Linked DNA regions of Endozoicomonas gorgoniicola. The protein of the gene in region 2 binds, or shares a complex with, the protein of the main gene of each other region. Links are inferred from orthologs where the notes say so. Each region holds a gene or a part of one and is shown on either strand. Other genes may lie near its edges. The genes, in order: uvrA and mfd.

Evidence for each region.
Region 1: the proteins of mfd (region 2) and uvrA are in contact, whole or in part, in a crystal structure (PDB 4DFC), measured with the Escherichia coli proteins. The link is inferred for Endozoicomonas gorgoniicola from one-to-one orthologs.

What each region holds. Positions count from the first base shown.
Region 1 is NZ_JAPFCC010000001.1:4,099,875-4,108,064, reverse strand. The notes cover bases 2,018-5,442. They hold uvrA (excinuclease ABC subunit UvrA), read right to left. Parts: upstream 5,050-5,442; coding sequence 2,218-5,049; downstream 2,018-2,217. Other genes in these bases: NX722_RS18615 (hypothetical protein), read right to left, coding at 5,166-5,442. In the rest of the region: NX722_RS18635 (IS66 family transposase), read right to left, coding at 1-684; NX722_RS18630 (hypothetical protein), read right to left, coding at 705-1,181; NX722_RS18625 (helix-turn-helix domain-containing protein), read right to left, coding at 1,536-1,925; more of NX722_RS18615, read right to left, coding at 5,443-6,125; NX722_RS18610 (MFS transporter), read left to right, coding at 6,322-7,674; ssb (single-stranded DNA-binding protein), read left to right, coding at 7,848-8,190. UniProt on the Escherichia coli protein: The UvrABC repair system catalyzes the recognition and processing of DNA lesions. UvrA is an ATPase and a DNA-binding protein. A damage recognition complex composed of 2 UvrA and 2 UvrB subunits scans DNA for abnormalities.
Region 2 is NZ_JAPFCC010000001.1:1,662,589-1,671,381, forward strand. The notes cover bases 2,161-6,188. They hold mfd (transcription-repair coupling factor), read right to left. Parts: upstream 5,820-6,188; coding sequence 2,361-5,819; downstream 2,161-2,360. Other genes in these bases: NX722_RS07585 (peptidoglycan binding protein CsiV), read right to left, coding at 2,161-2,317; NX722_RS07595 (glyceraldehyde-3-phosphate dehydrogenase), read left to right, coding at 6,096-6,188. Also shown: NX722_RS07565 (hypothetical protein), read right to left, coding at 1-257; NX722_RS07575 (C2H2-type zinc finger protein), read right to left, coding at 556-1,158; NX722_RS07580 (hypothetical protein), read left to right, coding at 1,205-1,417; more of NX722_RS07585, read right to left, coding at 1,427-2,160; more of NX722_RS07595, read left to right, coding at 6,189-7,478; NX722_RS07600 (hypothetical protein), read left to right, coding at 7,772-8,793. UniProt on the Escherichia coli protein: Couples transcription and DNA repair by recognizing RNA polymerase (RNAP) stalled at DNA lesions. Mediates ATP-dependent release of RNAP and its truncated transcript from the DNA, and recruitment of nucleotide excision repair machinery to the damaged site.

The DNA.
Region 1 (8,190 bases), 2.4 Mb from region 2 along the record:
ATCATGGCCTTTCGTCAGGATGTTGCTCAGGGAACCTTCTGATATTGAGCATCCATGGTCGTGCAGCCAAGATAGCAGTAGTGGCTGTGTCGTACTGCATGAATGATAAAAATCCAGCAGATGGGCTTTCAGGTTGTCGCCAAAACGGTCTTTCACATGATCAGGTAGCGGGGCTGACACCCCGCCTTCCGGAGTTGTGTAATACTCACGCCTGTAGCGAGTAGTGACAAAACGCAAGTCCAGCTCAGTATGGAAAAAGTCGATATAGCACTTGAAGCGCCAGTTCTCACCGGGAGCAGCGATTGAACAGATTTCCTCTCGGTCAACAGTCATTGGTGGTGCAGCGGTTTCACCGGCTTCTTGTGATCGTGGTCGTTTACTTTTCGGCGGACGATCAGTGTCACTTTTCCCGGCAGCCTGATCAGTGTCTTCCGCAGAAGAGCTGTCTTCCTGATCATCGCCCTTGTCCGAGACATTAGGCCTGATTTTAGGCTTGCCCTTGTGCTTCTTCAGGTGGCGAATTTCTGCTCGAAGCTGTTCGTTCTCTTCGACCAGCTGTTCGATCTGAACGCGCTGCCTTTCAATTTGCACAGATTGCTTCTCGACCGTGTCGAGAAGGTTTTTGACGAATGAACGCAACTGTTCATTGTCTGTACTGGAGAATAGTGAGTCAGGCAGGTGCATACGGTGAAATATACGAAAGATCAGGATAACTTTCTTTGACCTGTAGAGGTTGATTTGCCAGTCAATTTTGAGCAGTTACGTTTTTTTTTGCGATCTACCAAATAAACAGTGATAAGTGGGGCTATTCCCATGTAAATATTAGAAAAAAATATTGTACTTATTACCGTGCAGGTAGAAAAATCTATTATTATAAGTTGCTCGAGAATTATGGGAAGTCCAATAAATAGTAAACTGACAGCTCCAATTTCAACCCCCAAAGCAACAGCAATATTGATGTCTTTTTTCCTTTTAGCATATAAATAAAATGAAAGTGATGATATATTCATTAAAATTACTGACGCAAAACTAAGATAAATCGAAATTGATTTTATTGTGGGAATTATGTCTAGCTCTGGAAACCCGATTACCATAACTCCACAAAAAAAGTTGATTTTGAGAGCTGTAAAGGCCATTGTGAGATGGAGTTTATAATTCTCTTTGAAACGTAAAGAATGCATATTGATTCAACCTGAACTCAGAACCTTATTAATTTGTTAAAAATACCTACTGACTTATTGCTCAGATGATATTGTTGAGTCATAACCCTGATCACATAATACCAATGGCACCTTCTAAATACCGTAATGAGCATGGCAAGCTAAACATCAGACTAAGGCGGAATGACGATTAATAGTTGGCAATTGCAAGGAAATCCAACACGGGTCTGGTGTCCAGATTGCCAGTGCAATAGCTTACTTAGAAGGTACGATTTGTATAACTAACTACGCCTCTACTGTTGAGTCTTTCATAGAGATAGTCTAATAAAGTAGGAATATTTAATTTCATATGACCGAATATATAGATTTAACTTTTTATTCGCATATTTTTTGAAAGATAGGAGCTACTTTTTTATTCATCATTCCAGTAAATAAAATAGGAATATACTCACTACTATTTTCTGCACTTAAACTATTTAATTTATTACCATAGACATCAAATTCTTTGTAATACTCTTTAGCTTTAATTAATAATAAATCATCACCTTCTAGCTGGTTTACGATCTCCCACTGATTTTCTTTAAGAATTGACTCATAGTAATCACCTACCGCTATAATACACCAGGTATTAAAACCACTTCTTTCTTTAAAGCGATAAAGAGTGTTTATAGAAAATTGTATTTCCCCATTTTCAATTTTTCCCCAGGTTGATGGCGATAGCCCTAACCAATCTGAAAACTTGATTTTGCTGAAACCAAGCTCCATTCGGTAGTGCATAATCAATACAGATATGATTGACGCGTAAGTAGTAGTACGCACAGATATATTCCCCAAACATCGAAATTGTGTACAGCCTGCTATAAAAAAGTAATCCTGTCAACAACTAGCTGATAACCTAAAATCTTTAGAACCATAATTTATTATGCTTACATCTTTATTTTCGATAGACATCTATCATTCGGGGCATCTGCAACACTGATGATCTATGATGAGTCCTTTAGAAAGAGAAATGACCGAAACAACAGTAATTGCTGTTTCGGTTAAGAGGTATCAATCGTTATTGCATCAGGGGTAGCATGGGCTTCAGGAAACGCCCTGTGTGGGAACTATCCATCTCAGCAACAGCTTCAGGCGTACCCGTGGCAATGATTTCACCACCGCCATCACCACCTTCCGGCCCAAGATCCACAATCCAGTCTGCGGTTTTAATCACATCCAGATTGTGTTCTATCACAACGACAGTATTACCATGATCCCGTAAACGGTGCAGAACATTAAGCAGCTGTTGTATATCGTGGAAGTGCAGGCCGGTCGTTGGTTCGTCCAGAATATACATGGTCTTGCCGGTATCACGCTTGGACAGCTCTTTGGCCAGTTTGACCCGCTGGGCTTCACCGCCAGACAGGGTTGTCGCATTCTGCCCCAGATGAATATACGACAGGCCAACGTCCATCAGTGTCTGCAGTTTGCGGTTAATAGCGGGAATGGCTTCGAAAAATTCCAGTGCTTCTTCCACGGTCATGTTCAGCACTTCATCAATGCTCTTACCCTTGTATTTAACATCAAGGGTTTCACGGTTGTAACGCTTTCCCTTGCAGACGTCACAGGGAACGTAGATATCCGGCAGAAAATGCATTTCTACCTTGATTACACCATCACCCTGACAGGCTTCGCAGCGTCCGCCTTTGACGTTGAAGCTGAAACGACCAGGTTTATACCCCCGGGAGCGGGCTTCCTGGGTACCGGCAAACAGTTCACGAATCGCGGTGAATATGCCAGTGTAGGTGGCGGGATTGGAGCGTGGTGTACGGCCAATCGGGCTCTGGTCAATATCAATGCATTTGTCGAAATGACTCATGCCGGTGATTTTTTTGTACGACGCCGGGGTGAGGGTTGTCGCCTTGTTCAGCTCAGTTGCACAAATCGGGTAAAGAGTACTGTTGATCAGGGTTGACTTACCGGAGCCGGAAACGCCAGTGACACAGGTCATCAATCCGACAGGAATTTCCAGCGTGACGTTTTTGAGGTTGTTGCCGGAGCAGCCGGAGAGCTTTAGCGTTTTTTTCTTGTCCCTTGGTGTGCGGTTTTCCGGAATTGCTATGGCTTTAGTACCTGACAGGTACTGACCAGTCAGGGACTGTTCATTATCCATGACCTGTTGGGGAGAACCCTGGGCGATAATTTCTCCCCCGTGAATGCCCGCCCCCGGACCAATATCAATCACATGGTCTGCCATACGAATAGCATCTTCATCATGCTCTACGACAATGACTGTATTGCCAAGGTTGCGCAGTCGGGTCAGGGTGTTCAGTAAGCGCTCATTATCCCGCTGATGCAGTCCGATACTGGGTTCGTCAAGAATATACATAACACCCACCAGTCCGGCACCAATCTGGCTGGCAAGGCGGATACGCTGGGCTTCACCACCCGACAGGGTATCGGCGCTGCGATCCAGGGTCAGGTAATTCAGGCCAACGTTGACCAGAAAGTTTAAACGTTCACAAATTTCCTTCAGGATTTTTTCAGCAATTTCTCCCCGGTTGCCCGGCAGTTTCAGTTCGTTGAAATACGTCAGGGCTCGCTCAACAGGTAGCTTCACCAGCTCTGGCAGGGTTTCTTCCTGCACAAAGACATTGCGGGATTCCAGACGCAGACGCGAACCTTTACAGCCCGGACAGTTCTGGGTACTCAGGTATTTCGACAGCTCATCCCGCACAGCCTGAGACTCAGTATCGCGGAAGCGTCGTTCAAAATTCGGGATGATGCCTTCAAAGCGATGACGCTTTTTATAGATATCGCCACGGTCATTAACATAACTGAAATCAATCTGTTCATCACCGGAGCCGTACAGGATGGTTTCCTGCTGTTTGGCAGTCAGGTCATCAAATGCCGTATCAATATTAAATCCGTAATGTTTTGCCAGAGATTTCAGCATGTGGAAGTAATAAACACTGCGTCTGTCCCAGCCCCGGATTGCACCTTCTGCCAGCGTTAACTCGGGGTGCTGAACAATACGGTCCTGGTCGAAGAACTGTTTAATGCCCAGACCGTCACAGCCAGGGCAGGCTCCTGCCGGGTTGTTAAAGGAGAACATTCGGGGTTCCAGCTCATTGATGCTGTAACCACATTCCGGACAGGCAAAGCGTGCGGAATAAACGACGTCGTCCTGCTCACCGTCCATATAGCTCACCGACACCAGTCCGTCGGTCAGTTCCAGCGCGGTTTCAATGGACTCAGCCAGACGCAGTTGCAGATCGTCGCGCACCTTGAAACGGTCAACCACCACTTCAATAGTGTGCTTCTTTTTCTTGTCCAGAGCCGGAGGGTTGTCGAGGTCGGTGACAATGCCGTTGATACGGGCGCGGATAAAACCCTGGGTTTTCAGTTCATTGAATACATGCAGGTGTTCACCTTTTCGATCCCTGACCACCGGAGCCAGAAGCATCAGTTTGGTGCCTTCCGGGATAGCAAGAACCTGGTCGACCATCTGGCTGACTGTCTGGGCTTCCAGTGGTTGGTGGTGTTTTGGGCAGCGCGGAATGCCGGTACGGGCAAAGAGCAGACGCAGGTAGTCGTATATTTCAGTAATGGTACCCACTGTCGAGCGAGGGTTGTGACTGGTGGACTTTTGTTCGATAGAAATTGCCGGTGAAAGACCTTCTATATGGTCGACATCCGGCTTTTCCATCATCGACAGAAACTGGCGGGCATAGGCTGACAAGGATTCAACGTAGCGGCGCTGGCCTTCAGCGTACAGGGTATCGAACGCCAGTGAAGACTTACCTGAGCCAGACAGACCCGTTATCACGATCAGGCTGTCTCTTGGCATTTCCAGATCGATGTTCTTCAGGTTATGCGTTCTTGCGCCCTGTACCGTAATTTTGTCCACTGCCTGCTCCTCTGCGTGGGCATTAAACCAACGGAGGAGTATAAAACAAACATTGTGTGGAGCTGTATTGAATTTTATCGAGCATGGTCTGCCGCCGATATTTATAGAGGCTGCATTTATAGAGGCTGCGACGGATCGATGTATTTGGTTTTAGCGAATGTCAGATTTCGATAACCGTTTGGCCAGGGGGCATCAATGACCCAGTAATACCCCCAGTTTCCTAATAGTTTGGAATACTGGGTAGCAATGAAGAATTCATGGCTGGTTTTATGAAGGTGTGAAATGCCAGGAACGGGAAAGTCGTAATAGTAATGGTGATCGGCGCTTTCCAGAGGGTGTTGCATTTTCGACAGTTCCGGAGCGTGATGGCAGATATGCAGTTCCTTTTTCTCCTCTAAGGACAGGTTGTCCAGTTCCGGGAAAGACGGCGATAATCGTTGCCACTTTGTTTCACTTCTGGTTATGGCGGAATTTACACTGGAGGGACTGCCATCCTGTTTAACGAAAGAAACCGGAGTGGCGAGAAGGTCCAGCTTTTTTGTGTTGACGTTGTAAACCAGCTTAGGCAGTAAAAGGGTATCGAGTTGGTCTATTTTTACTCCCAGCGCCTGATGAGGGAACTTCATCGTATGGTCATTGAACCATTCCCGGCACTGTCTGTTGAGGTCACTCAGGTCAACTGATGTGCCTTTGGTGTTTGTAATTGGTGAACAGACAGCACGCCCTGCAAATTGCATAACGGTTCGCTCAGAGCGTATTGGTTTAATGTACTGTCCGCGAATTATCTTAGGAGTGAGTATTACTTCAGAGCCACCGTTTTTATGACTGTTAGTGGAATCAACCTGATAGGTGATTGCCGGAAGCAGGGTCATGCTCTCTTCAAAGCCATTGTCATAACCGAGGTGGTATTCTGTCAGAAAGTATATTCCCGCTACTGCTAAGGTAAGCGCTGCAGGAATAATAAGGCTTTTATTGGCATGGGCCTGTTGAGTTGGAGTGACTGTGACCAGACAGAGCAGAATAATGAGCAGGCTTTTTCTGAACTGAAAAAAAGGTGCTGTTTTTGGGTACGTCATAAATACTCATTCCCTTCAGTTTTGATATTAACCAGTGAAAAAAATAGTTGAGACAGAGGGAAGTGTGGGAAAAAATTGCCCGACAGGATGAATGAATGCACAAGTACGGGGTCGATTATTTTGCTATTTGTGAACTTGTTTTCGGTATTTCCTGATAAACTTGCCGTTACTGGAAAAAAGTTATAAGAAGTCAGTAATGTCTGGTCAGGAAATCAAAGCATCTCTCTCTCTGTCTCTGGTATTTATGTTCCGCATGTTCGGACTGTTTATGGTTCTGCCTGTGATGGCGCTGTATGCCGATCAGCTCGAAGGTGCAACGCCCTTGCTGGTGGGGCTGGCGATTGGGGCTTATGGCTTCAGTCAGGCGTTATTGCAGATACCGTTTGGCTGGCTGTCAGACCGGGTGGGGCGTAAAAAAATTATTATTGCCGGTTTGTTACTGTTTGTGGCAGGGAGCCTGGTGGCTGCTTATGCCGGATCGATTCAGGGGGTGATCCTGGGGCGGGTCCTGCAGGGTTGTGGCGCCATCGCCGGAGCGGTGACTGCGCTGCTGGCAGACCTGACTCGTGAACAATACCGTACCCGTTCCATGGCGATTTTTGGTATGGGAATCGGTTTGTCCTTTTGTCTCGCCATGATGCTCGGACCCTCTATTGCTGCGGGCTGGGGGCTGTCAGGACTGTTCCTCAGTAATGCCTGGCTGGCAGGTGTGGGCATTTTGATTGTGTTGCTGGTCGTTCCTTCAGCGACGACACGGCGGCAGGATCTGAATTCATCCGTCAGAAAAAAAAGCGTCCGACAAGTTCTGCATAACGTTGAATTGTTGCGTTTGATGGTTGGCATTTTTACCCTGCATTTCATCGTTATGGGGCTATTTGTGTTTCTGCCCCGTGAACTCGAAAGTACCATGAACATCCCCCGTGCATCTCATGGCGGGGTGTATCTGGTGGGGTTGCTGGGCTCTTTTCTGGTGATTATCCCCTTCATCATCTACAGCGAAAAACAACGGCGGTTGAAACAGTGTTTTGTAACGGCGGTTACGCTGCTGTTAGTGTCGATGGTGTTTATGGCTCAAGCGGGGGAGCATCGCTGGTTGCTGATTTCTGGATTACTGGTATTCTTCGCCGGTTTTAATTTTCTGGAGGCGTCTCTGCCTTCACTGGCCAGCAAGTTATCCCCTGCTGGCACCCGTGGTACCACCATGGGACTGTACTCAACCTGCCAGTTTTCCGGGGCAGCCCTGGGCGGGGTTTTATCTGGTTGGGGTTATGAGTACTGGGGACTGAACGGGGTGTTGATGGTCTGTGCAATTCCCACTGCACTCTGGTGGCTATTGTCTGTTACCATGAAACATCCCCCCTATGTCAGCAGTATGGTGATGGCACTGAATCCTGCCAATGGTCAGGATGCCGGTTCAATGAGCCGGACGCTTGCCGTTATCCCCGGGGTTGAAGAAGTCACGGTTCTGGGCAGGGAACGAACCGCCTATTTAAAAGTGAACCGCAGGACACTCGACCTGTCAGCGCTGCGACAGTATGGAGAGTGTTGACCTGCCCGGTTGACAGGAGTCGGCACCTGCTGACACATTGATGAAACCGCCATGAGTAAATGTTGTCTACTGATACAGCCATGAGCGGCTTTTGATAGCATAAGCGGCTTTTGACAGGTTGCTCTCGATAGCAAGCACAACATTTACCGGATATATAATATTGGAGAATTTAGATGGCACGTGGTGTTAACAAGGTCATTCTGATCGGTAATCTGGGCGGCGATCCGGATGTCCGGTTTACCCAAAATGGCAGTGCGATTGCCACTCTTAACGTGGCGACCAGCGAATCCTGGACGGATAAAAATACCGGTCAGCGTCAGGATCGTACCGAATGGCATCGTGTTGTGGTGTTCGGCAAGCTGGCTGAGATTTGTCAACAGTATCTGCGCAAGGGATCCAAGGTTTACCTCGAAGGTAAATTGCAAACCCGTAAATGGCAGGACCAGCAAGGTCAGGATCGTTACACCACTGAAGTCGTGGTTGATTTCGGTGGCCAGATGCAAATGCTGGACAGCC
Region 2 (8,793 bases):
CCAGCCAGCCGCAGAAGTGCTACGGCCGCCTCTTGTCTGCTTTCGAAATGACTGATGGTTTCTCCTTGTTGCGTTACAGTGGTTGTGACTACCGAACCGCTTGCCTGAGTAACGACCTGAGCCTCTCCAATGTTTGAGCTGACATGACTGACGGTAGTTTGTGTTTGGGAGGTGCTGAATGCCTGGGTTGTTGATCTGATTGTTCCGACAGCTCCTCCTCCTTCCCGGACTTGTACGGAAACAGTGGCAGTCGACATTTTATGGACTTCCTTTATATGTCTCGTGACATGCTCTCCCCGGGTAAAAAATTTTCCACAGATTGGGCAGGGAAAGGAGGTTCTTATGTCTTCATGGGTTTTCATGTGCCTGGTCAAGTTGTGTTTCAAGCCAAATTTCTTCCCACAGGTCGGGCAAGCATCCGTTTTTTGATCGGAATGGGCTTTCATGTGTTTGTTGAAAGCAGCACCATATACAAATTGTCTATTGCACACATTGCATCTATAGTCTGGCATGATAAAACCTGCTTAAATGTCACCAATAGGATTTAACTGTTACTTATTCCCCCAGCTGCAGAAGTGTTTCAGCCGCCTCTTGATCTCCCTGCCCCTCCAACTGAAGAAGTGCTTCGGCTGCCGCTTGTTCTCCCTGCCCAGCCAGCCGCAGAAGTGCTACGGCCGCCTCTTGTCTGCTTTCGAAATGACTGATGGTTTCTCCTTGTTGCGTTACAGTGGTTGTGACTACCGAACTGCTTGCCTGAGTAACGATCTGAGCCTCTCCAATGTTTGAGCTGACATTACTGATGGTAGTTTGTGTCTGGGAGGTGCTGAATGTTTGGGTTGTTGATCTGATTGTTCCGACAGCTCCTCCTCTTTCCAGGACTTGTACGGAAACCGTGGCAGCCGGCTTTTGATGGCGAGCCTTTATATGTCTCGTGACATGCTCTCCCCGGGTAAAAAATATTCCACAGACCGGGCAGGGAAACTTTCTTATGTCTTCATGGGTTTTCATGTGCCTGGTCAAGTTGCCTTTAACGCCAAATTTCTTCCCACAGGTCTGGCAAACCTCGGTCTTTTCACCGGAATGGGTTTTCATGTGTTTATGGAAATCACCACCATGTGAAAACTGTCTATTGCACAACACGCATCTATAGTCTGGCATGATATAACCTGCTTAAATGTCACCAATAGGATTTAACTGTTCAACGATGGGATATAGGTATTATTGCCCAGGGTTGCTGGTTCTTCTGTATTGTTCTCTGACCATCCATCAGGCGGTCGCAGATGACATTGCCCCATTCACCAGTGATGGCTGGCCTTATCCCCGGGACTATCGCGCATTGACTGAAGAGGAGCTGGAGCAGGTGAACAGACAGACTGAAGGGCGCTACCCGAATCGCTCCGGGCAGCAAGTGGAATGATATTCCCGGTCAGCCTTCCAGGTTCAGGCCCGGCAGCAGTCCAAGTACCGGCTCAGGCTGTCTGGAAGATTCGATATCAGGCAGCAGCGGAACCTCCGGAACGTCGTAAGGTGTGAGTTTGATCAGTACACCCAGTACCGGACTGTCAAGATACTGAATTTGTCGTGTATTTCGAATCCGGCGGCTTTCCCGCAACTGGAAGTTGCGGGTTATTTTCATAGGTGTACCCGATGGGTCCATCACCAATTGCAGGTCACGGCGAATGTCGGGTTTAGCTTTTCCATTCTTCACTGTCTGTGGGTTTTCACTGTCTATATCGTTTGTAACATTCAGTAGCTGGTCCGAGAGGGCTTCCCTGCTCAGCTCGCTGTACCACAGGTTGACATCCGCATGCAGAAAGCGGCTGGAACTGATGCTGACCGAACCCTCCAGCAGACTGGGCTTGCCGGTGTTGCTGTAAGCCCGGATTTTGATGGGCTTGCTTCTGGAATCATCTTCCAGTGGCATAATCCACGCCATCCGGCTGATCACCTTGTAATCATTGGCTGTATCAATCGTATTTCCCTGTTTAAGCAGTACATGAGCCTCCCTTGGCAGGGACACAAAGGCTTCCCGTTCCAGATCGGGCAGGGCTTTCTCCCGATCCTGTTTGTGCAGGCGCAACAGGTCGTTGATGCCCGGTGCAGAGTTAAGTGCATCCGGACTACGCAGTTTGATGGCATTGGCCGGAATAGTATAAGGGCTGATTTTGGGCCACTGCTCAGCACCATTCATACTGTTCAGGTTGACAAAGACTACCATGTCCGCCTGAAACCATCGCTGTGGCTCGGCATCGCGGGCATGGCTGATGGCTGGCAGTGCTGCCAGCAACAGTAAAGGTTTCAGGATAATTTTGAACATTCGTATCATTAACGGGGTTTCCGAGAGTTACAGCTGACAGGTATTATCCTGTCAGCCTCTGCAGCAGGCTTTCAACCGTAGCGAAGCGCTGCTCAGGTTGTTCCATGGCTCCATTTATAGCGCCACTGTACTTGAAGACACTGCTACCTTCCAGTTTGTAGAGATGAGGATCAGCCTGGATCATCTGAATAATTGCCAGCGGATCCACTTTAGGCTGATCTTCAAACTCGATCCGGATACTGTTTTCTCCAGCGTCCAGCTTGATAATCCCCAGTTTCTCAGCAGTCAGACGGATACGGGTCTGTCGGAACAGGTTTTTGGCCTGCTCTGGCAGGAGGCCAAAGCGGTCAATCAACTCCACCTGAAGGCTTTTCAAGTCATTGTCTGAACCGGCAGCAGCAATGCGTTTGTAGAGAATCAGGCGGTTGTGAACATCGTGAATATAATCTTCCGGCAACAGGGCAGGGAGACGCAGATTCACCTCGGTTCCCTGTTGCAGAGGTTTATCGAGGTTAGGGGTTTCACCCAGGCGAATAGCATTAACCGCTTTTTCCAGCATTTCGGTATACAGGGTAAAGCCGACGCTCTGAATCTGACCACTCTGGTCTTCACCCAGTAACTCACCGGCACCACGAATTTCCAGATCGTTAGATGCCAGCATAAATCCGGCTCCCAGGTCCTGGGCATCGGAAATGGCATCGAGCCGCTTGATAGCATCTCTGGTCATGGATTTCGGTGATGGCGTCATCAGGTAGGCATACGCCTGGTGGTGGGAACGACCGACCCGGCCTCTTAACTGGTGCAACTGTGCCAGTCCAAATTTATCTGCGCGATGGATGATAATGGTGTTGGCGCTGGGGACATCAATACCGGTTTCAATAATGGTGGTACACACCAGAATATTGAAACGTTTGTGGTAAAAATCGGACATCACCTGTTCCAGCTCCCGCTCGCGCATCTGACCGTGACCAATGCCGATACGCGCTTCCGGTATCAATGCCTGCAAATCTTCAGCGGCTTTTTCAATGCTGGAAACTTCGTTGTGAAGGCAGTACACCTGACCGCCACGGAGCAGCTCACGCAGAACGGCTTCTTTTATCAACTGGTTATCGTGCTGACGCACAAAGGTTTTTACTGACAGGCGTTTGGCGGGAGGGGTGGCAATAATCGACAGATCCCGGATGCCGGACATAGCCATATTCAGGGTTCTGGGTATTGGCGTAGCAGTCAGTGTGAGAATGTCCACTTCGGAACGCAGAGACTTCAGCTTTTCTTTGTGGCGTACACCAAAACGGTGTTCTTCATCAATAATCAGTAACCCAAGGTTTTTGAAATGCAGGTCGCCCTGCAAAATCTTATGGGTACCGATAATGATGTCGATCTTCCCTTCCTGCAGTTTTTCTTTCAGCCCCTGCACCTGTTTTGCTGAACGGAACCGGGAGATCACATCCATTTCCACCGGCCAGTCAGCAAAACGATCCCGGAAACTTTCATAATGTTGTTGTGCCAACAGTGTGGTGGGTACCAGAATCGCCACCTGTTTGCCGCTCTGAACCGCCATAAAGGCAGCCCGCATTGCCACTTCGGTTTTACCAAAGCCCACATCACCACAGACCAGTCTGTCCATGGGCTGGATGGCCGTCATGTCTTTAATCACCGATTCGATAGCCTGTTGCTGATCTGGTGTTTCCTCGAACGGGAAACCAGCGCTGAAGGCATGGTATTGCTGATCCGGGGAGTCAAAGGCAAACCCCTGCCGGGCTTCCCGGCGGGCATAAATGTCGAGCAGTTCAGCGGCGGCGTCCCGGGCTTTTTCGGCGGCTTTACGACGGGCTTTGGTCCACTGTTCGCTGCCTAAACGATGCAGGGGGGCTAGCTCATCGTCTGTACCGGTATAACGGGCAATCAGGTGCAGAGATGCGACGGGGACGTAGAGTTTTGCCTCGCTGGCGTACTCCAGAGTTACAAATTCCGCTTCCTGAGCATCAACGGACAGCGTCTGCAAACCTCGATAGCGTCCCACGCCGTGATCAATATGTACAACAGGCGCACCTTCGCGCAGTTCGGTCAGGTTTCGAATCACCTGATCGGTCTGGTAATCACTGTCACCACGACGGCGTCTTTTCTGCATAACCCGCTGCCCCAGCAGCAGAGCTTCAGGGATCAGTGCGACATCCGGTTCTGACAGATGCAGCCCTGCTTCCAGAGAGCCGAGAGTGATTCCCAGTGTTTCGCTATGGCCGAGGAACGTTGACCAGTTGGCAAACTCCACTGGTTTAATCTGGTTCTGGGCCAGCATTTCCAGTAGCACTTCACGACGACCGGCGCTTTCTGCCACCAGAAGGATACGCGGGCCGGAGGCGATAAAGGTTTCCAACGGTGCCAGAGGATTATCAGTTCTGGCATTCAGTGTCAGCTCAGGCAGTGGTAAATGACTGAGGTTATAGCGCCCCTGTTGTTCTTTAACGCGGTCTGTATCGAGTCGGGCTCGACCGTAATCCATCAGTTTTGCATTCAACTCTTCCGGCGGCATCAATACCCGGTGCGGAGGCAGTAAGGGGCGCAGTGGGTCAACCTTACGGTTTTCATAACGCTCATTAACATCTTTCCAGAAATGCTGCAGAGCCTCCTGAACCCCCTGACACTGAACGACGATGGTCTGTTCCGGGATATGGTCAAGCAGGGTTGCTGTCTGTTCAAAGAATAGTGGCAGGTAATATTCCATGCCCGGACTTGCCATGCCCTGGCCAATATCCTGATAGAGCGGGCATTCCCGGTAATCCACGTCAAATGTGTCCCGGAAGCGGCTGCGAAACTGGTCCCGGGCGGCTTTATCCATGGGAAATTCATGGCCGGGCAGTAGCTCGATACTGTCGACTTGTTCGGTTGAGCGCTGGCTTTCAGGGTCAAAGGCGCGCAGGGTATCGATCTCATCATCAAACAGGTCGATACGGAATGGCTGGTCAGCCCCCATCGGGAAAATATCCATCAGGGCGCCACGGATAGCAAATTCTCCATGCTCATAGACCGTGTCGACACAACGGTAGCCCGCCTGCTCCAGTTGTTGGCGACGCTGTTCCAGCAGGAAGTTATCGCCCCGGCTGATCACCAGACAATTCGCTTCCAGGTAGCTTCTAGGGCTCATGCGGTGCAGCAATGTCGTGATGGAAATAATCAGGATGCAGTGCTGATAGCCAGGCAGGCGGTAAAGGGTTTCAAGACGCTGGGAGACAATGTCCTGGTGGGGTGAAAAGGCGTCGTAAGGCAGAATTTCCCAGTCGGGGAAATGCATGATTTTAATGGATTCGTTCCCATTGAGAAAAAACGTCAGCTCCTCTTCAAGGCTGTTGGCCCGGTTTGAGTCAGGCGTGATGACCAGCAGGGGCTTGCTGCTTTCTCTGGCAGCGCTGGCAATGGCCCAGGCACTGGCGGTCTGGTCGAGGTTGGCCCAGATGATTTTGTCACCCGTGTGGGTGGGCAGAGGAAGGCTTGCCTGTGACATGAATCTACGGTACGTCCTGATTGATATAAGTGCATCGGTGAATGCGCATTGTAGCTATTCAGCTGCTTTTATCACAGCCTGAAGTATTGAAATTAAAAACAGATGATCAGATCTGTGAAACGGTGATATCCGGATGTTGCCAATTGTCATTATGGTCAGGATAATAACCACGAGAAGCCTCGCGGCATAACGATAAGAATTATAAACAGCAGGGTCGACACCGTGGTAGATAAATATTTTCAGGACTGGAAGGAGCGAGAGGCACTGGCGGAATCTATGATTCCGCTGATCGGGCGGTTGTATCGGGATAAAAATGTGGTAACAACGGTCTATGGCCGTTCTATTATTAACCGCTCTGTTATAGAAATTCTGAAATCCCATAAATTTATACGACAGGTAAACGATAGTGAATTAACGGTCAGGGATACATTTCCTGTTCTTCAGGCGCTCAACGGGATGGACCTGGCTTCCTGTCGTATTGATATAGGCAAACTGGCGAACGGCTATATGACGTCAGGCAGCCAACAGTCCGTTTCTGATTACATAAAGCAGGAACTGGGTGAGCTGGCTACCAGTGGGCAATCCGCCAAGGCTACTGGTCAGGATGTTGTGCTTTATGGCTTTGGGCGTATTGGGCGGCTGATGGCACGAATTCTGATTGAACGGGCGGGTGGCGGAGCCGGGCTTAATCTTAAAGCGATCGTTGTTCGCAAGGGCAAGGCTGACAATGATCTGCATAAGCGTGCTAACCTGTTACGGCGGGATTCAGTGCATGGCTCTTTCCGTGGCACGATCAGTGTTGATGATGATAACGAAATCATCTACGCCAATGGTGTGGCAATTCAGGTGATCTATGCCAGTTCTCCCGACAGCATTGACTACACCCGTTATGGTATCAAGAACGCCATTGTGGTGGACAACACCGGCGTATGGCGAGATGAAGCCGGGCTCAGCCAGCACCTTGAATGTCAGGGCGTCAGCAAAGTCCTGTTAACTGCGCCGGGTAAGGGTGACCTGAAAAATATTGTCTATGGCGTTAATAACCGGGATATTGATCCGGAAGATAGAATTATCTCGGCAGCGTCCTGTACCACCAACGCCATTACTCCGGTGCTGAAGGCTATTCACGATCAATACGGCGTTGTCAGTGGGCATGTGGAAACCGTTCACTCCTATACCAATGACCAGAACCTGATTGATAACTACCATAAAGGCTCCCGTCGCGGGCGCAGCGCTGCCCTTAATATGGTCATCACCGAAACCGGTGCCGCCAAAGCGGTGGCCAAAGCCCTGCCGGAACTTAAGGGAAAACTGACGGGCAGTGCCATACGGGTGCCTACGCCTAATGTTTCTCTGGCAATTCTGAACCTGAACCTGGGGCAGACAACGACGCTTGCTGAACTGAATACGTATCTGCGGGACACATCCCTGTATTCATCGCTGCAAAAACAGGTTGATTTTGTTAACTCCAGTGAAGTGGTGTCCAGTGACTTTGTGGGGAATCACAAGGCGGGCATTGTTGATAGCAAGGCGACTATTGTGGAAGGTGACCGCTGTGTACTCTACGTCTGGTACGATAATGAGTACGGTTACAGTTGTCAGGTGAACCGGATTTTGCGGCAGATTTCGGGTGTTAATTATCCGATTGTTCCTGCATAGCTATAGACCATTGCCATCCCCGCGCAGGCGGGGATCCACTCTGAATACTTAAAATATTTTATGCGTTGTTCCGGTATTCTTTAACTATACTGACATCCACGTTGAAAAAGCCTGTAAAAATAATACTTATATTAGGATGGATTTACTTCATTAATCATCATTTAAAGTAAGATTCATACCATGCTAAAAAAAAACGCATCTGTTTAACCCCTGATATCTTAAGCAGCAATCTGTTACTTTCGACAAGCTTCGCAGTCTCTCTTTCTGTTGGGTCAAATTATGCTCAGCCTCCCATGGAGGATCCATCCGATGCTGGTTTCAATCCAATGTTTCGCGGCACGGCACCCACGCTGCCAGCAGATCCGGCAAACCTGAATGATATGCTTTCACATGGGTCAACTGTTGAAATACCTGAGCTACCAGATATGGAAAATCCGGGTTCAGACACAGAAGACGTCGCAGCAGCTTCGGATACTGACGACGGAGCGTCAGGCGGGCAGGATGAGATGGCTGACACTTTATACCACTCATTTCAAGTAGAATATGATCAAATAATTTCGAAAATTTCTTTTGTCAATCAGGAACTGGAACACGTCAATGGCGTGGTGGTTACTGGACCAGGAATAAGAAGACGCAGCCTGAGCATAAATCAAAGACTGCAATATATAATAGATACGCCAGACGATTACACGCTGGTCGATGTTTATTATTTGTTGTCGCGATTAGCAGAAGAGGCCAGGGAAAGAGAGCTGGAGACAGTTTCCTATCATATTGCGACATTGATTCAATACCACTCTAACTTTGGCATAACAGGCTTTAACTCGCTGAGAAATATTCAGGAAGGCAGAGAAAATTTACTGGCATTATTAAGGGAGTTACGGGACACACCAAGACCTTATTCTGCAGGCGACAATGGCACTACCAATGGCACTACCAATACCCCCATACGTACACTTCATTCGTTATTCGGTAGTCTGTACAGCAACCTTATCTCTATCGCAGAGGCTGAATTCAGGCAGGCGCAGCACTATGTAAACAGTCATTCTGAGCCAGACATCCGGCCTTATAGCTTCCTGTATGACCTCTCCGTTATTGCATCATACGATAGCCCTATAGTTAGGGAAGTGCGACACCCTGAAGAAAACAGACAAGAGTACAGATACCTTGAAGAAAGTCGCCTGGGTTATGCCGTTAGCAGGGTCTTGTCTTTTCGCCTGCCTGGTAATCAAAACAATCTTGGAGAAAGCCACACATCCTATGTCGTATTTTCTGCTCTCGTTGCCGTTTATCTGGCATTCCTTGGAGAAAGCAACGA